2 regions of the Saccharopolyspora sp. MMCC62 genome follow, and region 2 is predicted to be linked to the other one. Evidence: riboswitches for the same ligand, from Rfam matches in the RefSeq annotation. Region 2 holds a riboswitch; the other holds the start of a gene.
What was found. Region 2 has a riboswitch for glycine ahead of gcvH (glycine cleavage system protein GcvH). Riboswitches for the same ligand answer to the same signal wherever they lie in the genome.
Positions count from the first base shown of each region.

Region 1: another riboswitch for glycine. It lies ahead of gcvP (aminomethyl-transferring glycine dehydrogenase); the one in region 2 lies ahead of gcvH (glycine cleavage system protein GcvH).

Region 1 is NZ_JBYKCM010000001.1:536,563-551,437, reverse strand. Features, by position in the region: gene AC29IT_RS02540 (beta-N-acetylhexosaminidase) at 1-802, opposite strand, end outside; partial or broken gene AC29IT_RS02535 (propionyl-CoA synthetase) at 915-2,798, opposite strand; gene AC29IT_RS02530 (hypothetical protein) at 3,201-3,428, shown strand; gene clsA (cardiolipin synthase ClsA) at 3,756-4,361, shown strand; gene gcvH (glycine cleavage system protein GcvH) at 4,517-4,900, shown strand; gene garA (glycogen accumulation regulator GarA) at 5,015-5,473, shown strand; gene AC29IT_RS02510 (bifunctional nuclease family protein) at 5,979-6,455, shown strand; gene AC29IT_RS02505 (MerR family transcriptional regulator) at 6,784-7,347, shown strand; glycine riboswitch at 7,485-7,587, shown strand; gene gcvP (aminomethyl-transferring glycine dehydrogenase) at 7,752-10,649, shown strand; gene AC29IT_RS02495 (HesB/YadR/YfhF-family protein) at 10,734-11,018, shown strand; gene AC29IT_RS02490 (3-methyladenine DNA glycosylase) at 11,125-12,000, opposite strand; gene AC29IT_RS02485 (acyl-CoA thioesterase) at 12,018-12,446, opposite strand; gene AC29IT_RS02480 (MaoC family dehydratase) at 12,449-12,862, opposite strand; gene AC29IT_RS02475 (hypothetical protein) at 12,859-13,308, opposite strand; gene AC29IT_RS02470 (AMP-binding protein) at 13,305-14,855, opposite strand; gene AC29IT_RS02465 (nuclear transport factor 2 family protein) at 14,852-14,875, opposite strand, start outside.
Region 2 is NZ_JBYKCM010000009.1:259,709-274,583, forward strand. Features, by position in the region: gene AC29IT_RS21835 (CaiB/BaiF CoA transferase family protein) at 1-759, opposite strand, end outside; gene AC29IT_RS21840 (MerR family transcriptional regulator) at 868-1,587, shown strand; gene AC29IT_RS21845 (AMP-dependent synthetase/ligase) at 2,125-3,813, shown strand; gene AC29IT_RS21850 (SSI family serine proteinase inhibitor) at 4,289-4,684, shown strand; gene AC29IT_RS21855 (YidH family protein) at 4,791-5,189, shown strand; gene AC29IT_RS21860 (DUF202 domain-containing protein) at 5,192-5,518, shown strand; gene AC29IT_RS21865 (organic hydroperoxide resistance protein) at 5,562-5,981, opposite strand; gene AC29IT_RS21870 (MarR family winged helix-turn-helix transcriptional regulator) at 5,983-6,501, opposite strand; gene AC29IT_RS21875 (L-serine ammonia-lyase) at 6,920-8,272, opposite strand; gene gcvH (glycine cleavage system protein GcvH) at 8,297-8,671, opposite strand; glycine riboswitch at 8,720-8,809, opposite strand; glycine riboswitch at 8,811-8,906, opposite strand; gene ald (alanine dehydrogenase) at 9,115-10,230, shown strand; gene AC29IT_RS21890 (hypothetical protein) at 10,591-11,085, shown strand; gene AC29IT_RS21895 (ABC transporter ATP-binding protein) at 11,201-12,223, shown strand; gene AC29IT_RS21900 (ABC transporter permease) at 12,223-13,071, shown strand; gene AC29IT_RS21905 (ABC transporter ATP-binding protein) at 13,405-14,875, shown strand, end outside.

The DNA.
Region 1 (14,875 bases), on a different contig from region 2:
TGTGCCCCGGGGTGTCGATCTCCGGGATGAGCGTGATGTGCCGCGATTCGGCGTGCGCCACGATCTCCGAGTAGTCCTGCTGCGTGTAGAAGCCGCCGGGCCCGCCGCCGACCTCGGTGCTGCCGCCGTGCTCGGTCAGCCGCGGCCAGTCGGTGATCTGGATCCGCCAGCCCTGGTCGTCGCTCAGGTGCAGGCGCAGGAAGTTCACCTTGTACCGCGCGAGCTGGTCGATGTAGCGCTTGACCGAGTCGACGTCGAAGAAGTGCCGGGCCACGTCGAGCCCGGCGGCACGGTGCTCGTAGCGCGGCCGGTCGGTGATCTCCCCGCCGGGCACCGTCCACGGCACGTCCTGCACCTGCGGGCTCTCGATCTCGGCGGGCAGCAGCTGGCGCAGCGTCTGCACGCCGTGGAACAGGCCGGTGTCGGTGGCGGCGTGCAGCGTGACCGCGTCCGCGGTGACCTCGAGCCGGTAGCCCTCCGGTCCGGCGTCCGGCTCGTCGAGGCGCAGCGCGAGGTCACCGCCGTCGGATACCGGCAGCGGGAACCCGGTGGCGGGCCGCAGCACCTCGGCGAGCCGGTCGGCGACCTCGGTGGCGCCGGGGTCGGCGCTGATCGCGCTGTCGGCGGTGAGCGCGAACTCGACGCCCGGCGCCTCCTGCACTGCTTCGGGAGCCGGGATGACCTGGTGCAGCCGCGCCTGCGGGTCCGCGGAGGCGTCGGGGGTGAGGGTGCTCAGGGCTCCGGCGGCGAGCACGCCGGTCAGCAGCGCCGCCGTCGCGGCGCGCACGGGGGTGAGGGGCATCGGCAACTCCCGGTCGGGGACGTGGTCGTAAAAGGTATAGACCACGCATCCCGCGTGGGCAGCGGCCGAACGGACGTATCGGGCGCCGCTCGGCCCGGCCGCGCTCCGGCGGTCAGCGCTCGCCGCGCAGCGCGGTGCGCAGGGCGTCCAGCACCGCCGGGTCCTCGATGGTGGAGGGCACCTTCGCCTCGCCGGTGTCGGCGATCTCCCGCATCGACTTGCGCAGCACCTTCCCGGACCGCGTCTTCGGCAGCCCGTCCACCACGTCCACGTCCCGGAACGCCGCCACCGGCCCGATCTGGTCCCGCACCGCGGCCACCAGCTCGGCCCGCAGCTCCGCCGGATCGACCTCGACACCGGACTTGAGCACCACGAAGCCGCGCGGCACCTGGCCCTTCAGCGCGTCGTGCACGCCGATCACCGCGCACTCCGCGACCGCCGGGTGGGCGGCGAGCACCGCCTCCATCGAGCCGGTGGACAACCGGTGCCCGGCCACGTTGATCACGTCGTCGGTGCGGCCCATCACGAACACGTAGCCGTCCTCGTCCACGTGCCCGCTGTCGCCGGTCAGGTAGTAGCCGGGGTAGCGGGACAGGTACGACTCCCGGAACCGCTCGTCGTCGCCCCACAGCGTCGGCAGCATCCCCGGCGGCAGCGGCTGCTTGATGCAGATCGCGCCGTCCACGCCGGGCGGCAGCTCCTCGCCCGCCTGGTCGAGCACCCGCACGTCGAACCCGGGCACCGGTACCGTCGGCGACCCCGGCTTGATCGGCATCGGTTCCAGGCCGCGCAGGTTCGCGCAGATCGGCCAGCCCGTCTCGGTCTGCCACCAGTGGTCCACCACCGGCACGCCGAGGGTGCGCACCGCCCACTGGTAGGTCTCCGGGTCCAGCCGCTCCCCGGCCAGGAACAGCGTGCGCAGCGAGGACAGGTCGTAGCGGGCGAGCTCGGCGGCGTCGGGATCGACGCGCTTGATCGCCCGGAACGCGGTCGGCGCGGTGAACAGCGCCCGCACCCCGTGCGCGGCGATGACCCGCCAGAACGCGCCCGCGTCCGGGGTGCCCACCGGCTTGCCCTCGTAGACCACGGTCGTAGCCCCGGCCAGCAGCGGGGCGTAGACGATGTAGGAGTGCCCGACGACCCAGCCCACGTCGGAGGCCGTCCAGAACACGTCACCGGGCCCGATGTCGTAGATCGCGCCCATCGACCAGCGCAGCGCCACCGCGTGCCCGCCGTGGTCGCGCACCACGCCCTTGGGGCGCCCGGTGGTGCCGGAGGTGTAGAGCACGTACAGCGGATCGGTGGCCGCCACGGGCACGCAGTCGGCGGGTTCGGCGGCCGCCAGGGCTTCCGCGGCATCGGCGTCGCCCGGTCCCAGCTCGGCCCGCGCCTGCTCCCGCTGGAACACCAGCACGCCGCCCGCCGGGCGGTGCTCGGCCAGCCGCAGCGCCTCGTCGACGATCGGCTTGTACTCCACGACCCGGTTCGGCTCCAGCCCGCAGGACGCGGCCACCACGATCGCCGGGTGGGCGTCGTCGATGCGGGCGGCGAGCTCCTTCGGCGCGAAGCCGCCGAAGACAACCGAGTGCACCGCCCCGATCCGCGCGCACGCCAGCATGACCACCAGCGCTTCCGGGATCATCGGCAGGTAGACGATCACCCGGTCGCCCTTGCCGACGCCGCGCGCCCGGAGCGCCCCGGCGAAGCGGGCGGTGCGGTCCAGCAGCTCGCGGTAGGTCCAGCGGGACACCTCGCCGGTCATCGCCGAGTCCCAGATCACCGCGGTCCGCTCGCCCCGCCCGTCGCGGACGTGCCGGTCCAGCGCGTTGAAGCAGGTGTTGAGCACCCCGTCCGGGAACCATCGCCCGGACTCGTCCAGCGCCCGCTCCGGTGCGCGGTCCCAGTCGATTGCGGTCGCGGCCTCCAGCCAGAACCCCTCGGGGTCGGCGAGGCTGCGCCGGTGCGCGTCGGCGTGGGCACCCATGGTCGAGACCTCCCGCGGTGATGTGTGGGACGGATGCCGGTGGTCTACCCGAAGGGGGCCGTCCGCGCCAGCACCCACGCGGTTCCCGCGGGCGGTGACCGCGACGCGCCGGGACCGCGGGCGTGGCGCGCCCGGGCCCGACAGTCCACAATGGTCGATCAGCGGAGGAGGTGGTTTCCGGTGCGGCTACCGAACATCGCGAGTTCCTGCGACGAGCGGTCGACACCGCTTCGGCCGCGCCGAACCCGCGCGCTTTCAAGATCATCCATTCGGCGTCGGGTCGCTCCCGCTGGGCGCAGGCGCGCCGAATTCGGGGAACCCCCGGTCGCCGGTCGAACACAATGCGTGGGTGGGGAGGCGGCCGGTTAACGCGGATCGCGACCGGGCCGACAACCGTGATGGAGGTGTCAAGCTGTGACCAGCGTGGAGATGACTCACCGGGACGGCATCGCCGGTGGTGAAGACGACGCGGCGGAACTACCCACCACCCCGTGCAGCGTGGTGTGGAGCCGTGGCCACTCGTTCGTCCTCGAAGGCGTCGGTGGCCGCGCCCGCTGGGCCGGGGTGGACGACCGCGGCCGGGCCCGCTTCCTGACCGACGCCGAGATGCGGCGCCGCGGCTGGAGCCACGAGCGCCGCTGACTCCGGCAGCGCACCCCGTGGCCGCTCCGGCCACCACCAGGGGGGTGTGGCACCCTGATCCGTGCGGACGCCCAGGGCGTCCCGGAGTCGCAGGCGCAGGTGAGCGCTTCGCGGCGGAACGCACAACCGCGTCAGGGGAGGGCTGTGGTGCAGGACGCCGACGGCACCACGGCCGGGTCCGGAGGCCGAGGTCGAGGGGGCGATCCCACGTCCCCGGAACCGGACGAACCGCGGATCACCGGCACCGAGCGGCCCGCGGCCGAACCGGCCGCGGACTCCGCCGGAGCGGACCGCGGCGGTGAACCGGCCACGCCGCCCGACCCCGGCATCGCCCGGATCAAGGAAGTCGCCGCGAGCGTCTGGGACGACCCGTGGATCACCTGGCCCAACCTGCTGAGCGCGGTGCGGCTCGCCGGGGTCCCGCTGTTCCTCTGGCTGCTGCTCGGCCCGCAGTCCGACCTGCTGGCGCTGCTGGTGCTGGTCGTCAGCGGAGCCACCGACTGGCTCGACGGCAAGCTGGCCCGCTGGCTCGACCAGTACAGCCGCGTCGGCGAACTGCTGGACCCGGCGGCCGACCGGCTCTACATCGTCGCCACGCTCATCGCCTTCGTGCTGCGGGACGTGATCCCGTGGTGGGCCGCGGCGGCGCTCATCGGCCGCGACGTGGTGCTCACCCTGTGCCTGCCGGTGCTGCGCTGGCACGGGTTCGAGCCGCCGGAGGTGCACTACCTCGGCAAGGCCGCCACGTTCTGCCTGATGTACGCGTTCCCGCTGCTGCTGCTCGTGCAGGAGGACTTCGCGTTCGCGGGCGTGGCGCGGCCGATCGCCTACGCCTTCACCTGCTGGGGCGGCGCGCTGTACGTGTGGGCGGGCGTGCTGTACCTGGTGCAGGTGATCGCCGCGGTGCGCGCCGCGCGCACGCTCAAGACCTGATCGGTCCAGGTCCGGCCGGTGCGGGTGTGATCACGCGCGGCCGCCTTGCGGCCGGGAGCGGCCCCGACCTAGGCTCGCTGGGTCCGTGGCGATCATCGCGCGGGTGCGGTGGCAGCCGGCCCCGCCCAGGTACGACGAGGAAGGCGGGACCACCAGTGGCCCCGGACGGGATCAAGTACACCCAGGAGCACGAGTGGGTGCGGCGCACCGGCGACGACACCGTGCGCATCGGCATCACCGACTACGCCCAGCAGCAGCTCGGCGACGTGGTGTTCGTGCAGCTGCCCGAGGTGGGCGAGACCGTCGAGGCCGGTGGCGGCATCGGCGAGGTGGAGTCGACCAAGAGCGTCTCCGACATCTACGCCCCGATCGCGGGGGAGATCGTCGCCCGCAACGAGCAGCTCGACCAGGAGCCGGAACTGGTCAACTCCGATCCGTTCGGCGACGGCTGGATGATCGAGATCAAGCTCGCCGACCCGGCCGCGTTCGACGGCCTGCTCAGCGAAAGCGACTACCAAGGCATCATCGACCAGGGATGATCGTTGATCTCGGGTTCGCGAACGGCGTGAGGTGGGAGTCCCGCGTCTGCGACCTGTGACGGCACGGTACGTTTGAACCACTTGCACGACCCATCCGCGCAGAGGAGAGCTCAGGTGAGCCAGAACGACGGGCCCGGCGGCGTTCCGCCGGAGCAGTCACCGGAGACCACCTCGGTCTTCAGGCCGTTCCTCTCGGAGCCGGAGAGCACCGAGAGTGCCCCCCAGGAGCCGGCGGCCTCCGGGGTCGATTCGCTGCCCGCCGGGGCTGCACTGCTGGTGGTCAAGCGTGGCCCGAACGCCGGGTCGCGGTTCTTGCTCGACCGCGAGACCACCAGTGCTGGACGCCACCCGGACAGCGACATCTTCCTCGACGACGTGACGGTGTCCCGTCGGCACGCCGAGTTCCGGCGAGAGGGCAACGACTTCGTCGTCGTCGACGTCGGCAGCCTCAACGGCACCTACGTCAACCGGGAACCGGTGGACACCTCGGTGCTGGCCAACGGCGACGAGGTGCAGATCGGGAAGTTCCGGTTGGTGTTCCTGACCGGTCCCATCGACGGTCAGGGCCGCTGAGGCGGACGTTCCGCGGACCGAGCGCATCGGGGCGACGCCGATCCGGCGCCGCCCCGATCGCTCTCGGCGGTGATCGTTCCAGGCGATCTCCGGGCCGCTGGTTCCCGCAGTCCGGAACGGGTTCTGCGGGATGCGGTGCGGTGTATCGTGACGGGGGACATCGTTCGCGTCGCGAGCGGTCGGCGCCCGACCCGGGAACCGACCTGGTCGGAGTCGCGGGAGCCGCGTCCGGTGAGCACCTCCGGGTGCCCGCGGAACCGGTGCGCGACGGCGTCGAAGACCGCCCCTGCCCGGGGCGGACAACGGAAGGGCCCGGTACCGGCGACCCCGCTGGTGCGAGGCCCGGAACGAGCCGGAAAAGCCGTCCACCGAGCGGAAAATCCGGGCGGGAACGACGGCCGGAGGTCGGCGTGTCCGCCGTATCGCGGGTAGCGTCAGAGGCGTCGGTGCGCGATCCTCGACCAAGGATGTCACGCTTCGGCGCGCTGGAGGAGGCGATGTGTCGATGAGCAGCGAAATGCGCGTCGTCGGCGTGCGAGTGGAACTACCAGCCAACCAGCCGATCCTGCTGCTGCGCGAGACCGAGGGCGAGCGGTACCTGCCGATCTGGATCGGATCGGTGGAGGCCACCGCCATCGCGCTGGAGCAGCAGGGCGTGCGACCCGCCAGACCTCTCACCCACGACCTGCTCAAGGACGTCATCGGCGCCCTCGGGCGGGACCTGGAGCAGGTGCGAATCACCGACCTGCAGGAGGGCACGTTCTTCGCGGAGCTCATCTTCGACGGGGACGTGCGGGTCTCGGCCCGGCCGAGCGACTCGGTGGCGCTGGCGTTGCGGATCGGGGTGCCGATCCACGCCGACGAATCGGTGCTGGACGAAGCCGGGCTGATCATCCCGGACGAGCAGGAGGACGAGGTCGAGAAGTTCCGGGAATTCCTGGACTCGGTCTCGCCGGAGGACTTCCGCGGCGCGGACACCTGATCGCGGCGGGCGGGGCTCGGCCCCGCCAGGCCGACCGCGTCGTTCGAGAGGGGCTCCTGGTGCCGCGCGCACCAGGGGCCCTTCTCGCATGCCGGGCCCCGGTCGGGGCACGCGTCACACCGGGGTCGGGGGACGGCTCCGCGCGTCGCGTTGACCCGGTCTCGGGGCGGGCTTACCTTCGAGGTGCGCGAATCGCCCCGATGTGATTTTCCAGGTCGGGGAAGGTCAAACCCCCGGTTCCATGATCGTTCGTGGTCGTTCTCGATGATCATGCGTCGAGCCGGGTTCGGTGGTTCGCCGGCTTCGGGCCGGGCGGAGGGAGGCAGGCGTGGTGGAGCGAGCACCTGGCGAGGAAGCCGCCGCAGGGGGTTCGGCACCGTTCCCGGACTCCGCGCTGCCGGACGAGCTCGTCGGTTATCGCGGACCCGCGGCGTGCCAGATCGCCGGGATCACCTACCGGCAGCTGGACTACTGGGCGCGCACCAAGCTGGTCGGGCCGTCCATCCGCGGCGCGGCCGGGTCCGGTTCGCAGCGGCTGTACTCGTTCAAGGACATCCTGGTGCTCAAGGTCGTCAAGCGGCTGCTGGACACCGGGGTCTCGCTGCACAACATCCGGGTCGCCGTCGAGCACCTGCGCCACCGCGGGGTCGAGGACCTGGCCCGGATCACGCTGTTCAGCGATGGCACGACGGTCTACGAGTGCACGTCCGCCGAGGAGGTCGTGGACCTGCTGCAGGGCGGTCAGGGCGTGTTCGGCATCGCGGTGAGCGGTGCGATGCGCGAGATCACCGGCACCATCCACGAGTTCCCCGCCGAGCGCGCCGACGGCGCCGAGGCCGTCGAGCCGGTCGGGGACGAGCTGTCCCGCAGGCGCGACCGCCGCATCGGCTGAGCGCTGCCACCCGGCACCGCTGGGTGCCGGGGCCATCACCGCCCGTCAGCGGCCCGCCTGGACCGTTGGGATGATCGGGCGGGATGAAGATCGCACCGTTCGGCCGTCACCGGATCGGGTAAGCTGCTGAGCATCGCCGACCCCGCGCGGGAGAGTTCGCCGTTGACCTGGTCAGCGGCGGCGCCGAAGGAGCAAACCCTCCCCGACAACCTCTCAGGCCTGCTGGACCGCACGGGCGAGATACCTCTGGAAAGCGGGACCACCGACGTGGTTCCCCGCCGACGGTGCAAGGCCGGTCCGCGGACCGGGTGAAGCTCTCAGGCGTTCGCATCGCGGACAGTGACAGAGGGGGAGAGCAGCACACGTGCTGCCGCCCTGTCCGTCGCGATGAATGAGGTGTGGCGATGACGACCGAAGACCGCATCCCGCTGGCCGCCCTGGAACACGGGACTCCGTTCGCCGACCGCCATGTCGGGCCGCTGCCCGCCGAACTGGCCCGGATGCTCGACGTGATCGGCGTCGGGTCGCTGGAGGAGCTCGGGCAGGCGGCCGTGCCCGACGGCATCCGGGAACGAGACCTGCAGCTGGCCCTGCCGGAACCGGCGACCGAAGCCGAGGCGCTCCGGCAGCTGCGCGACCTGGCGCGGCTCAACAGCCCGCACACCGAGATGATCGGGCTCGGCTACTACCCGACGATCACGCCGCCGGTGATCCGCCGCAACGTGCTGGAGAGCCCGGCCTGGTACACCGCGTACACGCCGTACCAGCCGGAGATCTCGCAGGGCAGGCTCGAGGCGCTGCTGAACTTCCAGACCATGGTGGCCGACCTGACCGGCGTGCCCGTGGCGAACTCCTCGATGCTCGACGAGGCCACCGCGGCCGCCGAGGGCATGACGCTGGTGCGCCGCGCGGGCCGGGCCAAGTCGCCGCGGTTCGTGGTGGACGCCGACGTGATGCCGCAGACCCTCGCGGTGCTGCGCACCCGGGCGGAACCGCTGGGCATCGAGGTCGTGGTGGCCGACCTGAGCGCGGGCGCCTCGGCGCTGCCCGAGGGCGACTTCTTCGGCGCGCTGCTGGCCTACCCCGGTGCCTCGGGAGCGGTGCGCGACCAGCAGGAGATCATCGAGCAGGTGCACGAGCGCGGCGGCATGGTCGTCGTCAGCGCCGACCTGCTCGCGCTGACCCTGCTGCGCGCCCCCGGTGAGCTGGGCGCGGACGTGGTGGTGGGCACCACGCAGCGCTTCGGCGTCCCGATGGGCTTCGGCGGCCCGCACGCCGGCTACATGGCGGTGCGCAAGGGCATCGAGCGGCAGCTGCCCGGCAGGCTGGTCGGCGTGAGCGTCGACGCGGACGGGAACCAGGCCTACCGGCTGGCGTTGCAGACCCGCGAGCAGCACATCCGCCGGGAGAAGGCCACCAGCAACATCTGCACCGCGCAGGTGCTGCTCGCCGTCGTGGCCGGCATGTACGGCGTCTACCACGGTCCCGCGGGGCTGCGGGCCATCGCGAAGCGGGCGCACCGGATGGCGGCCGTGCTGGCGGAGCGGCTGCGCCGCGGCGGGGTGCGCATCGAGCACGCCGCGTTCTTCGACACCCTCGTCGCCGAGGTGCCCGGCCGGGCCGCCGAGGTGGTGCAGGCCGCGCGGGACGGCGGCATCAACCTGCGCCACATCGACGACGACCACGTCGGTGTCAGCTGCGACGAGACCACCACGCGGGAAGCGCTGGTGCGGGTCGCGGAGGCCTTCGGCATCGCCGGGGGCGCGCTGGCCGACATCGACGAGCTGGACGCCGAGACCGAGGACGCGCTGCCCGCCGGGCTGCTGCGCACCTCCGAGTACATGACGCACCCGGTGTTCCACGCGCACCGCTCGGAGACCTCGCTGCTGCGCTACCTGCGCAGCCTGTCCGACTCGGACGTGGCGCTGGACCGCAGCATGATCCCGCTGGGCTCGTGCACGATGAAGCTCAACGCGACCGCGGAGATGGAACCGATCACCTGGCCGGAGTTCGCCGAGCTCCACCCGTTCGCGCCGGCCCAGGACGCGACCGGCCTGCTGGAGATCGTGCACGATCTGGAGCGCTGGCTGGCCGAGATCACCGGGTACCACTCGGTGAGCCTGCAGCCGAACGCGGGCAGCCAGGGCGAGTTCGCCGGGCTGCTGGCCATCCGCGCCTACCACCACAGCCGTGGTGCGGCGGCGCGGGACGTGTGCCTGATCCCGGCGAGCGCGCACGGCACCAACGCCGCCAGCGCCGTGATGGCCGGGCTCCGCGTGGTCGTGGTGCGCTGCGACGACCAGGGCAACATCGAGCTCGACCACCTGCGCGAAGTCGTCGACCAGCACCGCGACGACCTCGCCGCCATCATGATCACCTACCCGTCCACGCACGGCGTGTACGAGGACACCGTGGAACAGGTGTGCGCCCTGGTGCACGATGCGGGCGGTCAGGTGTACGTGGACGGCGCGAACCTGAACGCGCTGATCGGCCTGGCGCGGATGGGGGAGTTCGGCTCCGACGTCTCGCACCTGAACCTGCACAAGACGTTCTGCATCCCGCACGGCGGCGGTGGCCCCGGCGTCGGCCCGATCGGGGTGCGCGAGCACCTGGCGCCGTTCCTGCCGAACCACCCGCTGCAGCCCGCGGCGGGTCCGGCCACCGGGGTGGGGCCGATCAGCGCCGCGCCGTGGGGGAGCGCCTCGATCCTGCCGATCTCCTGGACCTACGTGCGGATGATGGGTTCCGACGGGCTGCGGCGGGCCACGCTGACGGCCGTGGCGGCGGCGAACTACGTGGCGCGGCGCCTCGACGAGCACTTCCCGGTGCTCTACACCGGTTCCGGCGGGTTCGTCGCGCACGAGTGCATCCTGGACCTGCGGGCGCTCACCAAGTCCTCCGGCGTCACGGTGGACGACGTGGCCAAGCGGCTCGCCGACTACGGGCTGCACGCGCCGACGATGTCGTTCCCGGTGGCGGGCACGTTGATGGTGGAGCCGACGGAGAGCGAGAACCTGGCCGAGCTGGACCGGTTCTGCGACGCGATGATCGCCATCAAGGGCGAGATCGACAAGGTCGCGAGCGGCCACTGGCCCGCCGACGACAACCCGCTCGTGCACGCTCCGCACACAGCGGCCTCGCTGGCCGGGCCGTGGGAGCACGCCTACACCCGGGCGGAGGCCGCCTACCCGCTGGGCACCGGCGCGCCGAAGGTGTGGCCCGCGGTGCGCCGGATCGACGGGGCGCGCGGGGACCGGAACCTGGTGTGCTCGTGCCCTCCGCTTTCGGCCTACGAGGGCTGACCGCGGCGCGGGGGTGAGCGGGAGCCGCTGCTGATGCACTACGGTGGGCGGCTCCATCCGATCGCCTCCGAGAGGAGTGCAGCAATGCTCACGATCAGCGAGAGCGCAGCCGAGGTCATCAAGGTCGTGCTGGCCGGCGGTGACTCGCCCGAAGGGTCGGGGCTGCGCATCGCCCCGGTCGCCGACGAGGCCGGCCAGGCCGAGTTGCAGGCGTCGATCGCCAGCGAGCCGCAGGGAGACGACCAGGTGGTGGAGGAATCCGGTGCCCGGGTCTTCCTCGAACCGCAGGCGGCGTCGCTGCTGGGCGACAAGGTGCTCGACGCCGAGCGCGACGACAACGGCGAGCTGAACCTGGCCGTCCGGGACTGAGCCGGAGCGACCCGCCGCGCGCGGGTCACCGAGCCGACGACAGCGCCGGCCGGGACCGGGGGAGCGAACTTCCCCCGGCCCGGTCGGCGCTGTCGTGTTCCGGGGCTCAGCCCACCGGCCGCGGGACGGCCAGCAGCAGCTCGCAGTGCTCGACCAGGCGGTCCCGCAGCGGCGCGGCCCGCTCGGCGAATTCGCGCTGCGCCCGCACGTAGGCGGCGCGCCCGTCGGGCGTCTCCACCGCGACGGGCGGGTAGCCGAGGTCGGCGAGGTCGTAGGGGCTGGCGCGCATGTCCAGTTCGCGGATGTCCACGGCCAGCTCGAAGCAGTCGGCGACGAGTTCGGCGGGCACCAGCGGGTCCAGCTTGTAGGCCCACTTGAACAGGTCCATGTTGGCGTGCAGGCAGCCCGGCTGCTCCAGGGCGACCTGGTCCTCGCGGGCCGGTTGCAGCGCGTTCAGCGGTCGCGCGGGCGGGGTGAAGAACCGGAACGCGTCGTGGTGGGTGCACTTGATCGGCATCGAGTCCACCACCTCGTCGGTGCCCGCGTGCCCGAGCCGCAGCGGCCAGGACTCGTGCCGCACGTCGCCGGGGGAGGTGCGGTAGACCATCGCCCACTCGTGCAGCCCGAAGCAGCCCAGCTGCGGGCTGCGGGAGCGGATCGCGGTGAGCAGCCCGTGCACGAAGCGCACCGAGTCGTGGCGCTTCGCGGTGAGCACCGCCGGGTCCAGCGCCACGCCCTCGTCGGTGCGCAGGTAGCCGCGGCGCTCCAGGAACTCGGCACCGCCTTCGAGCGCGACGCCGAAACCGGGCTGCCAGCGCTCCAGCAGCGACGGGCGGTGCGAGTAGTAGGTGAACAGGAAGTCCATCACCGGGTGCTTCTCCCCGGCGCGCTGCCTGCGGCGGTGCGGTCCCGTCCAGCGCTCCACCCGCTCCCGGTGCGCGGTCGCGCGGCCCCGCCATTCCTGTTCGCCCAGCACTCGCATAGTGCGGCCAGGATAGGTCAGCCCTCGTCGGTGCCGGTCCGGCCGGGGCGCAGCTGCGAGATCAGCTCCCGCAGCCGTGGCGGGACGGGAGCCTTCCCACCCTGCGGATCGCGGCAGGCGAAGGTCATCCGGCCGTGGACGACCAGCTCGCCGTCCCGGGTGAACTCGAAGCCCAGCGCGTAGGAGGTGGTGCCGATCCGGTCCCGCACCACTTCGCAGGCCAGTTCGTCGAACACCCGCACCGGCGCGAGGTAGGTGGCCTCCGAGTGCACCCCGACGGTTCCGGTGCCCAGCTGCGCGGCCAGCTCCGCGGAGCGCAAACCGCGGGCGTGCAACCAGCTGCTGTAGGCGCGCTCCATCCACGGGTAGTAGATCGCGAAGTACGCGATGCCGAGCGCGTCGCAGTCCCCGTAGGACAGCCGGAAGCGCTGCACCTGGTCGGACACCGTCACCCTCCGATGTGGACGGACGCGGTGCCGGAGAGCACCGGATCTCCGCCGAGCACGTCGAGTCCGACCGCGCAGGACGCGATCAGCGCACCGTCCTGTTCGGACACCCCGAGGACCGTGCCGTGCGCGCGCAGCCGATCCCCGGCGAACACCGCGCCGAGGTGGCGCAGCCGAAGCTCCCGGATCCGGTGCGCGCCGCCCGCCCAGCGCGCCAGCATCGACACCACGTACGCCTGGTTCAGCGGTCCCTGGTTGATCACCCGGTCGCCGAGCCCGAGCGCCCGCACCGCCGCCGGATCGAAGTGGATCGGGTTCGCGTCCCGCATCAGGGCCGCCATCGTCCGCATCTTCTCCGCGCTGACCGGCCCGACCTGGTGGTCGGGCAGCACGTCCCCGGGCCGCACGCCGCTCATCGCGGCCGCCGCGGGAACAGGATCGAGCTGGTGCAGGAGGCGGCCGGGGAGCCGTCCGGTTCGTGCAGGTCGAGGCGGTACTCGACCAGGTCGAAGACGCCGGTGCGGGCGCCGTGCTTGCGCCGCGCGGACTCGATCCGGCCGCGCACCGCGTAGGTGGCGCCGACCCGCAGCGGGCGGTGCAGCACGGTGTGCACCTCCCCGGCCATCGGGCCGTCCGACTCGCGGGCGCCGAACCAGGCCCAGAACCGCTCCCAGCTCACCCCCATCGCCGAGGTGGCGGCCAGGAACGCGAACACCGGGCTCTCCGCCCCGTCGTCCGGGTCGGCGAGCGCGCAGTCGTTCACCAGCCGCACCCACCACGGCTCCAAGGTGAACTCCCCGCCGGGGAACTCGGTGCCGACGAGCTCGGCCAGCGCCGCCTCGTCGGGTACGGGTGAGGTCATGTTCGCTCCTGATCCGCCCAGTAGGGGGCGCGCAGCTCGCGCTTGACCACTTTTCCGGTCGGCGCCTTGGGCAAGCTCGCGACGAAGTCGACCGACTTCGGCTTCTGGTAGGACGGCAACCGTTCCCGGGCGGTGGAGATGATCTCGGCCTCGGTGGCGGTGGTACCGGGCTTGAGCACCACGACGGCCTTCACGTTCTCGCCCCACTCCGGGTCGGGCACGCCGATGACCGCGCACTCCAGCACCGCGGGGTGGGCGGCCACGGCCTCCTCGACGGGGACGCTGTAGATGTTCTCCCCACCCGAGATGATCATGTCCTTGGCGCGGTCGACCACGTAGACGTAGCGGTCCTCGTCCCAGGTCGCCACGTCCCCCGTCCACAGCCACCCGGCGCGCAGCGTGCGCGCGGTCAGCTCGGGCCGGTTCCAGTAGCGGGCCATGTTCGCCTCCGAGCGCACCACGATCTGGCCCGGCGTGCGCCCGTCCCGCGGCACCTCGGCCCCCGAGTCGTCCAGCACCCGCAGCCGCGCCCCGAAGCCCTCCCGGCCGCAGGAGCGCAACCGGTGCGGGTGCCGCCCCGCGATCGCCGCGGCGTGGTCCTCCTGGGACAGGAACGCCATGCCGGGGCCCTCGGTCTGCCCGTAGCCCTGGATCAGCGAGCACGGGAACGACTCCAGCGCCGCCCGCACCACCGAGGTCGGCATCGGACCGCCGCCGTACTGGATGTTGCGCAGGCTGCGCAGGTCGTAGCGGTCGAACCCGGGCACCGCGAGCATCCAGTTCAGCATCGTGGTGATCCCCAGGAACGCCGAGACCCGCTCCTGCTCGATGACCCGCAGCGCCTGCTCGGCCGCGAAGTCCACCAGCACCAGCGGGCAGCCGTGCCGCAGGTAGTTCATCGCGAGCACGATCGGGATGTGGAACATCTGCCCGGTCAGCAGGTACACGTCACCGGGCACGATGCGTTCGGCGACGGTCTGGTGCGCACCGCCCGCCTCGGCGCTGGAGTGGGTGTGCAGGGCGCCCTTGCTGCGACCCGTGGTGCCGCCGGTGTAGAGGATGAAGAACGGGTCGTGGTCGCCGACGTGCTCGCTGCCGGGCGGTTCGGCGTCCGAGGCGGCCGCCAGCAGCTCCTCGTAGCCGCCGTCGCCGCCGAACTCCAGCCAGTGCGGCACCTCGCAGCTCCGCTGCAGCTCCGCGGCCTGCACCGACCACTCGGCGGCGGTGACCGCCACCTGCGGTGTCGCGTCCCGCAGCAGCCGGGCCAGCTCGGCGGTGTCGAGCCGCCAGTTCAGCGGTTGCAGCACCAACCCGGCCCGGCCGCACGCGAAGTACAGCTCCAGCAGCTCCACCCGGTTCCGGGACAGCGCCGCCACCCGGTCGCCGCGGCGCAACCCCAGCCCGAGCAGCCCGTTGGCGAGCCGCCGCACCCGCCGGTCCAGCTCCGCCCAGCGCACCCGCCGCCCGGTCGGCACGTCGTGCACGGCGAGCGCGCGCGGCGTCAGCGCCGCCCACTTCGCCGGGATGAGCCCCTGGTTGAGGGTCACGAGAACGGCAGGTCCAGCTC
Region 2 (14,875 bases):
CGCGAGGAGTTCGGCGTAGAACTTCGGCTCCAGCGCGCCGACCGCCATGTGCTCGCCGTCCGAGGTCTCGTACACGTCGTAGTACGGGGCACCGGTGTCCAGCAGGTTCGTGCCGCGCCGCTCCTGCCACGCCCCGGCCGCGGCGAACCCGAACAGCATCGAACCCAGGTGCGCGGCACCGTCCACGATGGACGCGTCGACGACCTGGCCCTGCCCGGTGCTACGCGCGTTCAGCACCGCGGACAGCACGCCCACCGCCAAGTACAGGGCGCCGCCGCCGAAGTCGCCCAGCAGGTTCGCCGGGACCTGCGGCGGGCCGCCGCTGCGGCCGATGGCGTGCAGCATCCCGCTCAACGCGATGTAGCCGATGTCGTGGCCGGCGGTCTGCGCCAGCGGCCCGTCCTGGCCCCAGCCGGTCATCCGGCCGAACACCAGCTTCGGGTTCCGCTCCCAGCACTGCTCGGGGCCCACGCCGAGGCGTTCCGCGACGCCCGGCCGGAAGCCCTCGATGAGCACGTCGGCGCGGTCGACCAGCGCCAGCACCGTCGCCGGGCCCTGCTCGTGCTTGAGGTCCACCGAGAGCGCGCGCTTGCCGCGGTCCAGCAGGTCGTGCTCGCCCGGCTCGCCGCCGGGACGGCCGACGCGGACCACGTCCGCGCCCAGATCCGCCAGCAGCATTCCGCAGAACGGGGCCGGCCCCAGGCCCGCCAGCTCCACCACCCGCAGGCCCGCGAGGGGGCCGTCGCCTTCTGCCGTCACGCCTGCACCTCTCCGCCAGCGGCCGCACACCGCGCACGACACCGTGTCGCGACGCAATCAGTGTTACATCGTTGGTGTCACAGCGGTCAAGGAGTAAGCTCCCCGACCATGCTCCGAACCGCGGACGAAGAGCTCACCATCGACGAATTGGCCGCGCGCGCCGGCGTCACCGTGCGCACCGTTCGCTTCTACGCGTCCCGCGGCCTGCTCCCCCCGCCCCGGCTGCGCGGGCGGCTCGGCCTCTACGGCGGCGACCACCTGGCCCGGCTCGACCTCATCCGCGAGCTCCAGGCCCTCGGGTTCACCCTCTCCGCCATCGAACGGCACCTGGAGCGGATCCCCGACGACGCCACCGCCGAAGACCTCGCCCTGCACCGCGCGCTGCTCGCGCCGTGGACCAGCGACCAGAGCGAAGACCTCACCCGGCACGAACTCAGCCAGCGCGCCGGGCGGCAGCTCGACGACGACCTCGTCGGCAAGCTCATCTCCCTCGGCATCCTGCGAGCGCTCGACGACGAGCTCACCACGGTGCGGCTGTCCAACTCCGCCATGCTCGGCGTCGGACTGCAGATCCTCGACCTCGACCTGCCGCAGGGGATGCTGCTCGAAGCCAAGGACATCGTCGAACAGCACACCTCGCAGATCGCCGTCGAACTCCGCGAGCTGTTCGCCGCCAACGTCCTCCGGCCCTACCTCGAGCGCGGCAGGCCCGAAGAAGAACGGGAACGGGTGCACATCGCCACCCAGCAACTGCGGCCGCTGACCATCCACGTGCTCGTCAACGGGTTCCAGAACGCGATCAACGACGTCATCCGCGACCACGTCTGAACGAGCGGCGCCGGCGGGCGCGTTCCGCCCTGAGCGCGAGGAAGGGAACCTTTCTGTCACCAGTGCGAGGAAGGGAACCTTCCTGCCATCAGTGCGAGCAAGGGAACCTTCCTGTCACCGATGCGCGGAACGGCATCTACCGCCACCGGGCGAGCAACGGCGTCCTCCCCTCTCCAGCGCGAGCGAAGCGACCTCCCGACCACCGGTGCGAGGAAGGGAACCTTTCTGTCACCAGCGCGGTGAAGGGAACCTTCCTGGCATCCGGTTCGTGATCAGTGCGCCGAGCACCGCCGTGTCCGGTAATCACGGGCTGCGACTTCGACCTCGACCCGTTCGCGCGAACCAGTTCCTCGGACGGCCGTACTCCGCCGAGCACCAGGCACGACGGCCGGACACGCGGTGCAGCCGCGGACTCCGCATCCCCCGCGCGACGGCACCCGTCCGCCTACTGGCCAAACCGGCCTCCGGTGCGGTTTCATCGGCGAGGTCACCGTGACTCGCATCACGCCGTGGCCGCCTCGTGAGTGGAGGAGCCACATGAGCCCAGCAGCGGCGCCGACGCTGACCGCGACCATTCCGCACCTGTTCGAGCGCAACGCGACCGAGCACCGCGAGCACCCGGCGCTGACCGCGGCCGGCCGGACCTGGAACTGGGGCGAAGCGGCGGAAGCGGTGCAGGACCTCGCCGCCGGTTTCGCGGACCTCGGATTGCAGCGCGGCCAGACCGTGGTGCTGATGATGTCGAACGGCGCCGAGCAGTGGCTGGCCGACGTCGCCGCCACACACCTCGGCGCGGTGCCGATCGCCGTGCACCCCGCGTCGAGCTCCGGCGAGATCCGCGAGGTCACCCGGCACAGCCGGGCGCACATCGCCGTGCTCGGCAACGCCCACCACGTGCGCCGCTGGTCGGCGGCGCTGCGCGAGCCGGACGCGCTCGGCCACGTCATCGTCGTCGACGAGGCCGCGATCCCCGAGGAGGACGTCCGGTTCCGCACCTGGGCTGCGCTGCGCGAACACGGCGCGGGCCTGCTGCGGCAGGACCCGGGAGTGGTGCGGCGGCGCACCGCGGAGGTGGTGCCGGACGATCCGGTGACCGTGCTGTACTCCCCCGACGCGATCGGGATGCAGCGGGCCGTGGTGCTGACCCACCGCAACGTGCTCGCCGCCGCCGCGGCCCGCCAGCAGGTCACCGGCGCGCCACCACACGCGGGCACCCTGTGCTACCTGCCGATGGCGCACATGTCGGAACGCGCGGGCAACGTGTACAGCGCCATCCACGACGTGGCGCACGTGCACTTCTGCAACGGCATCGCCGAGGCCGTGCGGGCACTGCCGGAGGTCCGCCCGCACACCTTCTTCGGGGTCCCTCGGATGTGGGAACGGCTCGCAGCGCTCGCCGGCGCCCAGCCCGTCGCGCACACCGCGGCGGAGAAGCACGAGGTGCTCAGCGGGCTCGGCCTCGACGGCACCGTGTGGGGAGCGAGCGGAGCGGCGCCGCTGCGCCGGGACCTGCTGGAGCTGTTCTCCGGGCTGGGCTTCGACATCTTCGAGACGTGGGGGTCCACCGAATCCAGCGGTTGGGCGACCACCAATCGGCCGGGAGCGGTGCGCTTCGGCACCGTCGGCACCCCGCTGCCCGGTGTCGAGGTCCGCATCGACGAGGACGGCGAAGTGCTGGTGCGCGGCCCCGTCGTCTGCACCGGCCACCTGCAGGAGGACGGCCTGGTCCGGGCGGCGGTGGACGCCGACGGCTGGTTGCGCACCGGGGACGTCGGGCACCTCGACGACGGATACCTCACCATCACCGACCGCAAGAGCGAACTGATCATCAACTCGCACGGGGAGAGCGTCGCGCCCAGCGTCGTGGAGAACGCGCTGCGCACCCATCCGCTGATCGGGCACGCCCTCGCCTTCGGCGACGGCAGGCCGCACGTCGTCGCGCTGGTCGTGCTCGACGAGGACGCCGCGCCCGCGTGGGCGGCCGCGCACGGCATCGCCGCGACCGGGATCGACGAACTCGCCCACGACCCGGACGTGCTGGCCGAAGTGGACCGCGCGGTGGACGCGGCCAACGCCGCGCTCGGCAGCTCCGGTCAGGTGCGCGCGCACCGGGTGCTGGACCGGGTGTGGGGCGCGGCGGGCGGCGAGCTCAGTCCCGCGTTGAAGCTGCGGCGGCGCGTCATCCATGCGAAGTACGCGGCGGCGCTGGACGAGCTGTACGACTGACGGATCGGGAGGCGAGGAAGGGAACCTTTCTGCCACCGGTGCGGTGAAGGGAACCTTCCTGTCACCGAGGTGCCGGTACGCCGGGCCGCGGTGCTCCGGCGAGGAAGGGAACCTTTCGGTCACGGGTGGGATGAAGGGAACCTTCCTGTCACCGACGGCCGCGGCCCGACCCGGGCGATGACCGCTGCGAGGAAGGGAACCTTTCTGCCACCGGTGCGATGAAGGGAACCTTCCTGCCACCAAGAGCCACGCGCCGGGCGCCTCGCCTACCCTGCCCCGATTCGGTTCACTCCCTCCACTTAAGAGTGATCCACTTCAGCCACCACGCTCGATCCAGATGAGCCGAGGGTGACCGGCTCACCACCCGCCAACCCCACGATCTGGTGATCTTCGGTCGCAGGTGCGGAAATCGTGGGGTCGCTGCCGATAGATCTGTGCGGAGCTTTCCCCACTACCTCTTGGAGGCGCACCCGACATGGCTGCCACTCGGTTCATCCGCGGTCTGCTGCTCGCGGCGACGGCCGTTCTCATGCTCACCCCCGCGACGGCGGGCGCGGCCGCGGCGCCGAGCGACCTGACGTTGACGATCGCGGCGAAGGGTCGGGCGGAGTTGCCCCGCACGGTGACGCTGCGCTGCGAGCCGACGGGTGGCTCGCACCCGAAGGCCGCGGCCGCCTGCGACGGCCTGACCTCGGCCGGCGGCGATTTCGAGCAGCTCGGCCAGGTGCACGCGACCCAGTGCACGATGGAGCTGAAGCCGGTGGTGGGCACCGCGCACGGCACGTGGCAGGGCCGTCCGGTGCACTTCGAGAAGGAGTTCGGCAACCAGTGCGTGGCGTCGTCCGCCGCGGGCGCCGTGTTCGACTTCTGAGTTCCCGGCCCGCGGGCACCGGATCGGCCGAGCGCCGCGCCGGTGCCCGCGCGGCGTTACCACCCTCAGCGGATTCCGGCTGCTCCGGTCGCACTACGGTGGCGGTATGGCTGCCGAGAACGAAGATCCCGCGTGTAGGCGCTGGCCGAACCGGATCTACGGGGTGGGTGACGAGCCCGATCCGCGGTTCACGCTGGCGAACGAGCGCACGTTCTTGGCGTGGATCCGCACGGCGCTGGCGTTGATGGCGGCGGGTGTCGGGGTGGAGGCGTTGAACGCGGCGACGCCGTCCGGCCCGGATCCGCTGCGCACGTCGCTGGCCGTGCTGCTGCTGCTGGCGGGTGTGGCGTGCAGCGTGGCGGCGTTCGGCAGGTGGATGACGATGGAGCGGGCGCTGCGCACGAAGGCGCCGCTGCCGCCGCCGAAGCTGGCGCCGGTGCTCGGGTTCGGGCTCGGCGTGATCGGCGTGGCAGTGGTGGTGCTGTTGCTGGTCAGCGGGCTCTGATCGTGTCTCGGCAGGGCCCGTGGGATCCGGGGCTGCAGGTGGAGCGCACGACGCTGGCGTGGTTGCGCACCGGTTTGACGTTCGTGGTGTGCCTGATGGTGCTGCTGCGGCTGGTCGCGCACCGCAGTGCGGTCGCGGCCGTGGCGTGCGCCGCGGTGGCGCTGCCGCTGGCGGCGGTGATCGCGATCGCGTCGTGGCGCAGGCACCGGGCTGCGGAGCGGAGCCTGCGCGCGGAGGAGCCGCTGCCGGACGGGGTGCTGCAGGCGGCGTTCACCTTGCTCGCGTTGCTGGCCGGCGCGATCGGCCTGGTGTACGTCCTGCTCATGTGACCGCGCCCGCCCCGGTTTCCGGGACGGGCGCGCCGCGCGGGGCTCAGGCGACGGCGAGGTCGATCTGGACGTTGCCGCGGATGGCGTTGGAGTACGGGCACACCGCGTCGGCCTGCTCGGTCAGCTGCCGGGCCTGCTCCTCGTCGACGCCGGGGAGGCTCACCGACAGGGTGACCTCGAGCGCGTAGCCGCCCGCGCCGTTGCTGCCGATGCCGACCTGGGCGGTCACCGCGGAGTCGGCGATGTTCGCCTTCGCCTTGCGGGCGACGAGCTGCAGCGCGCTGTGGAAGCACGCGGCGTAGCCGGCGGCGAACAGCTGCTCGGGGTTGGTGGAGTCGCCACCGGGGCCGCCCATTTCACGCGGGACCGCCAGGTCGAGGTCGAGCACTCCGTCGGAGGAGCGGGTGCGGCCGCCGCGCCCTTCGCCGGTCGCGGTCGCTTCGGCGGTGTACAACGCTGCCATCTCAGTCTCCTTGTGTCGTGGTCCCGCGCAGGAGTTCGTCGGTGATGGGGACGCCGTCGGCGACGGCGGCCCTGGCGCGGTGCGCGGCCTGGTCCACGTTGGCGGTGAGCCGCTGCAGCGTGGAGCGCAGCGCCAGCACCTCGTCGAGTTCCATGCCGCTGGCGGCGAGCACCCGATTCGGGATCTGCTCGGCGTGCTCCCGCAGCTCCCGCCCCCGCTCGGTCAGTCCGATCTCGACGGACCGCTCGTCGCGAGTGCTGCGCCGCCGGTCCACCAGTCCGCTCGCTTCGAGCCGTTTCAGCAGCGGCGACAGCGTTCCGGAGTCCAGTTTGAGCATCGTCCCGAGGTCTTTGACCGCGAGCGAGTCGTGCTCCCAGAGCACCAGCATCACCAGGTACTGCGGGTAGGTCAGCCCCAGCTCGTCGAGGAACGGCCGGTACATGTTGGTGAAGGAACGCGACGCGCTGTAGAGCGCGAAGCACACCTGCTGATCCAGTGACAGCGCCGAGTCCGCGCTCATCCCCGCCTCCTGCACGTGGTCGACACTAGCCGTGATTCGAGTTGTGCGCAACTGAGTTGTGCACTTCCTAAGTGGTCTCCGAGATCGCACCCGCGCAGCCCGGCGGAACACCACCGCCGCACTCCACCACACCGGGTACCCCACGACCCCGGACGACGCCCGAGCGTGACAGGAAGGTTCCCTTCATCGCACCGGTGGCAGAAAGGTTCCCTTCCTCGCAGCGGTCATCGCCCGGGTCGGGCCGCGGCCGTCGGTGACAGGAAGGTTCCCTTCATCCCACCCGTGACCGAAAGGTTCCCTTCCTCGCCGGAGCACCGCGGCCCGGCGTACCGGCACCTCGGTGACAGGAAGGTTCCCTTCCTCGCCCCACCCCGCGCGGCGGTGGGCGCCGGGCGGGGCGAGGCCGGAAGGGAACCGATCAGCACTCGATGACGTTGACCGCGAGCCCGCCGCGGGCGGTCTCCTTGTACTTGACCTTCATGTCGCGGCCGGTCTCCCGCATCGTCTTGATCACCTTGTCGAGGGAGACGAAGTGGCTGCCGTCGCCGCGCAGCGCCATCCGCGCGGCCGTGACGGCCTTGACGGCGGCGACGGCGTTGCGCTCGATGCACGGGATCTGCACGAGCCCGCCGATGGGATCGCAGGTGAGCCCGAGGTTGTGCTCCATCGCGATCTCGGCGGCGTTCTCCACTTGCCACGGCGTCGCCCCCATCGCCTCGGCGAGCCCGGCAGCCGCCATGGAGCAGGCCGATCCGACTTCGCCCTGGCAGCCGACTTCGGCCCCGGAGATCGACGCGTTCTCCTTGAACAGCACTCCGATGGCGCCGGCGGCGAGCAGGAACCGGAGGACGCCCTGCTCGTCGGCTCCGGGCACGAAGCGCACGTAGTAGTGCAGCACCGCGGGCACGATCCCGGCCGCACCGTTGGTGGGCGCGGTGACCACTCGGCCGCCTGCCGCGTTCTCCTCGTTGACGGCGAGCGCGAACAGGGTGAGCCACTCCATGGCGTCGTCCTGCTCGCCGAGGTGGGCCCGCAGGGCGGCGGCGCGCCGCTTCACCCGCAGCCCGCCGGGCAGTTCGCCGTCGTTGCGGCAGCCGTTGTCGACGCATTCCTGCATCACGGACCAGATGTGCAGCAGCCGGGCCCGGATGTCCTCGGCGGAGCGCCAGGACAGCTCGTTGTCGAACATGACGTCACTGATCCGGGAGCCGGCTTCGGCGACCCGGGCGAGCAGTTCGTCGCCGGTGCGGAACGGGTGGCGCACCGGGGTCTCGTCGGGCTTGATCCGGTCGGTTCCGGTGGCGTCGTCGTCGACGACGAATCCGCCGCCGACGGAGTAGAACACCGCGGACCGCAGTTCGGCGCCGCCGCCGAACGCCGTGAACCGCATCCCGTTGGGGTGCACCGGCAGCGATCTGCGCCGGTGCATCACCAGGTCGCGGTCCGCGGAGAACCGGATGTCGCGTTCGCCGGCCAGCCGCAGCCTGCCCTCGGCGCGGATGGTCTCCACCCGGTGTTCGACGGCGGCCGGGTCGACCGTCTCCGGGTCGTGCCCTTCGAGTCCGAGCAGTACCGCTGTGGGGCTGCCGTGGCCGTGCCCCGTGGCGCCGAGCGAACCGAACAGCTCGGCCTTCACCTTGTCGACCTGACCGAGCAGACCGTCGTCGTGCAACCGCGCGGTGAACATCCGCGCCGCCCGCATCGGGCCGACGGTGTGCGAACTCGACGGGCCGATGCCCACCGAGAAGAGGTCGAAGACGCTGATCGTCACAGCTCCGTCCCCCTTCGCCCCGGCCTATTCACCGCTGGTGAACTGGGCGTATTCCTGCGCGGTGAGCACAGCACCGGTCTGTTCGGCGCGCACTTCGAGCAGCCAGCCCGCGCCGAACGGATCGGAGTTGATGACCGCGGGGTCGTCGGCGGCGGCCGTGTTGACGGCGACGACTTCGCCGGTGACGGGCGCGTACAGGTCGCTGACGGACTTGGTCGATTCGAGTTCGCCGCAGGCCGCGCCGGTCTCGATGCGCTCGCCCACCTCGGGCAGTTGCACGTAGACGATGTCGCCGAGCGCTTCCGCCGCGTACGGGGTGATGCCGATGCGGACCAGGTCGCCGCGGTCGTCGAGCCACTCGTGCTCTTCGGTGTAGCGCAGCTGTTCGGGCAGGGACATGGAGGCTCCTCACCATCACGGGCACGGGTGTGCCCTGGTTCGCGGGCCTCCCCCTCTGTTTCGGGACCTGAGAGCTTCGCCGCGGGTTCGCGGCTTGCACCGTGGGTGCGGCGCCGGGGCGCGCGCTTTCCAGAGTGGCCTCGCCCGAGCGGTCATGGGTGCCTGAGAGTTTTTCGGGGAGGGTTTGCTCCTTCGGCGCCCTGCTGGTGCGCAGGGTCTCTCCCGCTCGGGTTCTGCGGCGCTGTTCGGTTGTGGTCGTGCCCGGCAACGATAAACGGGTGTCACCCGTCGCCGGCGCGCGCCCGTCCGGATCGCGGCGTGGAAGGGAACCTTCCGGTCACCGGTGGCGGAAAGGTTCCCTTCCTCGCGGTCCGGGCGGGGTGGGGGTTCGGGGCGGATGATGCGGAGTGCGGGGTCGGGCGAGGTGTCGGGAGGTGGGCCGGGTGAAGGTCGCGGTGCCGCGCGAGGTGAAGAACCACGAGTACCGGGTGGCGTGCACTCCCGCGGGCGTGCACGAGCTGGTGGCGCGCGGGCACTCGGTGTTCGTGGAGGCCGGTGCCGGGCGTGGTTCGTCGATCCCGGACGAGGACTACGCGGCGGCGGGGGCGGCGCTCGTGCCGTCGGCGGCGGACGCCTGGGCCGAGGGCGAGCTGGTGTTGAAGGTGAAGGAGCCGGTGGCGGAGGAGTTCCCGCGGCTGCGCTCGGGCCAGGTGCTGTTCACCTACCTGCACTTGGCGGCGTCGGCGGAGTTGACGAACGAGCTGCTGCGCGCCGAGGTCACGGCGATCGCCTACGAGACGGTGCAGTCGGCGGGCGGCGGGTTGCCGCTGCTGGCGCCGATGAGCGAGGTCGCGGGCAGGCTGGCCCCGCAGGTGGGCGCGCAGGCGCTGCTGACGCCGCAGGGCGGCCGCGGGGTGCTGCCCGGCGGGGTGCCGGGCGTGCCGCCGGCTCGGGTGGTGGTGATCGGCGGCGGGGTGGCCGGGTTGAACGCGGCGCGGGTGGCCGCGGGCATGGGTGCGCAGGTGGAGGTGCTGGACACCGACGTCGACCGGTTGCGGGAGATCGATGCGGCGCACCGGGGCGCGATCCGCACGGTGACGTCGAACGCGTACGCGGTGGAGTCAGCGGTGCGGTCGGCGGACCTGGTGATCGGCGCGGTGCTGGTGCCGGGGGCGAAGGCCCCGAAGCTGGTGTCGAACGAGCTGGTGTCCCGGTTGAAGCCGGGCTGCGTGCTGGTGGACGTGGCGATCGACCAGGGCGGGTGCTTCGAGGATTCGCGGCCGACGACGCATGAGGATCCGACGTTCCGGGTGCACGATGCGGTCTTCTACTGCGTGGCGAACATGCCGGGCGCGGTGCCGAACACGTCGACGCACGCGTTGACGAACGTGACGTTGCCGTACGCGTTGCGCATCGCGGATCAGGGGTGGCGAGCGGCGTGCCGGGCGGACGCGGCGCTGGCGCGCGGGTTGAACGCGCACGGCGGGTTGCTGGTGAGCGAGGCGGTGGCGGTGGCGCACGGGATGCCGCGCACGGACCCGGGTGCGGTGCTGGTCTGATCCGCAACCGCGAGACCATGTGGGACCATCCGAGACCACTTCGCGGCGAGACCGGCGAGTTTCACTCGCAGAGGTGAGAGCACCCCGATAGGGGTTAGAGGGCGGCCCGCTCGACCGGCCTGGGGGTCACCGGGAGCAGGCCGCCAGGTCCCAGTGTAGGACACGAACGCTTGATTTCCGACGTGCGGAGCGTGACGAACCCATCGGGGCCGAACCCGCCCGAAAATCCACTCGACCAGGTGAGTTCGGTGTGGTCGGCCGGGTGAACTGCCGATGGGAGTGCGCCAAGCCGCGCCGATCTGCGGCGGTGCTCGTCGCGGACGCCACGGACGTCCGCCTTCTCCGTCCCGATCGGCCGCGATGACCGTACGACGCGGGGAGTGGCACGTGGACGACGCGAAGATGCGGGAGGCCGTACTGGACCGGCTGGCCCGGCTGGAGCGGGTGGCCACCGAAGGCGGCACCGAAGAGCTGTTACCGGTCGCCAGGTCCGAACTGCACCGCCTCACCGGCGGCCTGCGCGCCCTGCTGGAGGCCCACCACCCGGACTCCGACGGGCGCTGCCCCGCCTGTTCCGGCACGGTGCGCAGCCGCAGCTGGCCGTGCGAGTCGTGGCTGCACGTGCACCGCGGCCTCATCGGCGACAGCGCGACGCCCGGCGCACCGATCGGCCGCCACGCCCCCGCCGGCGAACCGGCGCCGGACCGCGAACCGGGACCGGACACCGGGGCGCGGCAACCGACCGGTCGCTGGCCCGCCAGTGCACCCGTCCACCACCGCTCCCCCCGACCGGAGGACGGCCGACCACCGGGCTCGGACCGGCCGATCAGCCGGCCGCAGCACGGCACGGGCTGATTTCCGCACTCCCCCCTAACGGCGCGGGCCGGTCAGGCAGGATGGGACCGCCCCGCGCCCGAGCGTGATCGTTCAGCGTCGCGCGCTCGCGGGCGCCCTGCGGGGCCGAGCGACGATGGAGGAGCGTGTGCACGACGGCAGCGGCCGGATCCTGGTGCAGAACCTGAGCAAGAACTTCGGGCCGGTGAGCGCGGTCCGCGACCTCAGCTTCGCCGTCCACCCCGGGGTGGTCACGGGTTTCCTCGGCCCGAACGGTTCCGGCAAGACGACGACGCTGCGCATGGTGCTGGGGCTGGTGAACCCGACATCGGGTACCGCCACCGTCAACGGGGTGCCCTTCGCCCAGCTGCGCAACCCCGCCACCGTGGTCGGGGCGGTGCTGGAGGCGCAGAGCTTCCACCCGTCCCGCACCGCGCGCAACCACCTGCGCTGCTACTCGGCGGCGATGAACGTGCCCGACCAGCAGGTCGACCACGCGCTGGACCTCGTCGGGCTGACCGGCGCCGCGAACCGCGCGGCGGGCGGGTTCTCGCTGGGCATGCGGCAGCGGCTGGCCCTGGCCACCGCGCTGCTCGGCGACCCGCAGGTGCTGATCCTCGACGAACCGGCCAACGGGCTCGACCCGGAGGGCATCGCCTGGCTGCGCGGCTTCCTCAAGTCGTTCGCCGCATCCGGGCGCACCGTGCTCGTCTCCAGCCACCTGCTGCGCGAGATGGAGCACACCGTCGACCACGTGGTGATCGTGAGCCGCGGCGAATGCGTCTACAACGGCGACCTGGACCAGCTGCGCGCGCAGCAGCGCAACCGGGTGCTCGTGCAGGCCGGTGACCCGCAGGCGCTGGTGAACTCGCTGCAGGCCGCCGGACTCACCGTGGAGCCGCTGCCGGACGGGCGGATCGCCGTCACCGGTTCCGACTCCCGGTCGGTCGCCGAACTGGCCCTGCAGGCCGGCGTCGCCGTCTACGGCATCCAGGAGGAGCAGGTCGACCTCGAGCGGCTGTTCTTCCAGCTCACCAGCGGCCAGTACGTCGGCGCCCAGCACCCGCCCGGCGGGCCACCACCCGGCCCCGGCGGCTGGGCACCGCCCGGCGGACCCAACCCGTACCAGCAGCACGGCGGATTCGGAGGAGGCGCCTGATGGACGGCCTGGTCAAGTCCGAATTCCGGAAGATCTTCACCACCAACCTGTGGTGGGCACTGCTCATCCCCGTGGCGCTGCTCAGCTTCGGCGCCAGCTGGATGGGCACCGGGTTCGGCTACATGCCCGCGATCGAAGAGGACCTCGGGCGGCCGCTGCCGCTGGGGCTGCTCACCATGTCGATGTCGACGAACTTCAGCACCATCTTCGCCGGACTGGTGGGGGCGCTGGCGTTCGCCGGCGAGTACCGGAACAAGAGCATCACCACCACCTACCTCACCGGGAACCCGCGCGGGGCGGTGCTCGGGGCGAAGCTCATCGCCTACACCAACCTCGGCCTGCTGTACGGGCTGGTCAACGTGCTGTCCGCCAGCCTCGGCGCGCTCGCCGGCGGGGGCGTCGACGGGTTCGGCGAAGGGCCCGACTGGCTCATCGTCAGCGCCGCCGGGCTGCTGGCGATGGTGCTGTGGACGCTGCTCGGCGTCGGGTTCGGCGCGCTCGTCGCCAACCCGGTGATCGTGATCATCGTGCTGCTGGTCTACAAGTTCGTGTTCGAGTTCATCGTCGACCTGTTCCTGGTCGGCTCCGACGCGTCCGGGGTCGTCTCCTACCTGCCGGGCGCGGCCGGGAGCGGGATCGTCGGCAACCTCGCCGTGCCGACCTTCATCAGCGCCATCGCCGGGCCGAACGAACCGAACGTGCCGCAGGGGCTGTTCGACGTGCTGCACTTCGTCTTCGGCGGGTCCTACGGGCACCCGTGGTGGCTGAGCATGTTGACCTTCGCCGGCTACGCGGCGTTGTTCGTGCTCGGCGGCTGGTACTTCAGCGGGCGGCGCGACATCACCTGAGCCGACGCCGGTCGACCGGAGGGGATCTTTCCGCGGGAGCGGGGAGGTCCCCTCCTTCGCGTTCGGGGTGGTGACAGGAAGGTTCCCCTCACCGCACCGGTGACAGGAAGGTTCCCTTCATCGCACCCGTGACAGAAAGGTTCCCTTCCTCACTCCGATGACCGGAAGGTTCCCTTCCACGCGCAGGTGAGACCCGGTACCCCGCCGCCACGGCTGCTCCGCCCCGTCGTCCCCGGCGCCTAACCTGGCCCGGTGAGCGACTCCGGCAGCGAATGTTCCCGTCCTGGTTGGATCCGCCGTCTGCTCGCCGCGTGCCGGCGCCATCCGGTCGCGATGCTGCTGGCGTTGGGCGCGTCGGTGGCGGCGGTGGGCTTGGAGGCGCTGGTCCCGCTGATCACGAAGACGGCGGTGGACGACGCGGTGGCGGGCGACACGAGCCGGTTGTGGTGGCTGGCGGCGGCGTTGGCGGGGCTGGGGGTGTTCCGGTTCGGCGCGGCGTTCGTGCGCCGCTACTCGGCGGGCCGGTTGGCGTTGGACGTGCAGCACGATCTGCGGCGCGCGGTGTTCGGTTCGGTGCAGCGGCTGGACGGCGGCAAGCAGGACGCGTTGCGCACGGGCCAGGTGGCGTCGCGGGCGATCAGCGATCTGCAGCTGGTGAACGCGCTGCTGTCGATGGTGCCGCTGGCGGCGGGGACCGTGGTGCTGATGGTGTTCGCGCTGGTGGCGATGGTGTGGTTGTCGCCGCTGCTGACGTCGGTGGTGCTGGTGGTGGTGCCGTTGATCGCGGCGGTGTCGGCGCGCAGCAAGAAGCGGCTGTTCCCGGCGACGTGGTCGGCGCAGCAGCGGGCGGCGGACATCGCCCAGCAGGTCGAGGAGACGGTGTCCGGGGTCCGGGTGGTGAAGGGCTTCGGCCAGGAGGCCCGCGAGGTGGCCCGGTTGGAGTCGGGCGCGCGCCGGTTGTTCGCGGAGCGGCTGCGCACGGCGCGGATGACGTCGTTCCCGCAGGCGAGCTTGTCGGTGCTGCCCGCGGCGGGCCAGGTGGGCGTGCTGGGCCTGGGCGGCTGGATGGCGTTGCACGGCCAGGTGGGGCTGGGCACGTTCGTGGCGTTCGCGGCGTACGTGGGGATGTTGGGCGGCCCGGCTCGGATGATGGCGAGCGTGCTGGTGCAGGGCCAGCTGACGCGGGCGGGCATGGAGCGGATCACGGACCTGATCGATTCGCGGCCGGACGTGCGGGACCGGCCGGGCGCGGTGGATCTGCCGGAGGTGCCGCTGCGGGTGCGGCTGGACGGGGTCGGTTTCGGCTACACCCGTGATCAGCAGGTGCTCTCGGACGTGTCGTTGCGGGTGGAGCCGGGCGAGACGGTGGCGCTGGTGGGGCCGGCGGGGTCGGGGAAGTCGACGGTGTCGTTGCTGCTGCCGCGGTTCTACGACGTGCAGCAGGGCGCGGTGCGGATCGGCGCGGCCGAGGGCGGTGCCGAGCACGACGTGCGGGACCTGCGGTTGGAGTCGTTGCGGTCGGCGGTCGGGGTGGTGTTCGAGGAGGCGTTCCTGTTCTCGGATTCGATCCGCGGCAACATCGCCTACGGGCGCCCGGAGGCGACGGATGCGGAGGTGGAGGCGGCGGCGCGCGCGGCGGAGGCGCACGGTTTCATCGCGGCGCTGCCGGAGGGCTACGGGACGCTGGTCGGCGAGCGGGGCCTGACGTTGTCGGGCGGCCAGCGGCAGCGGGTGGCGCTGGCGCGGGCGTTGCTGTCGGATCCGCGGATCCTGGTGCTCGACGATGCGACGTCGGCGGTGGACC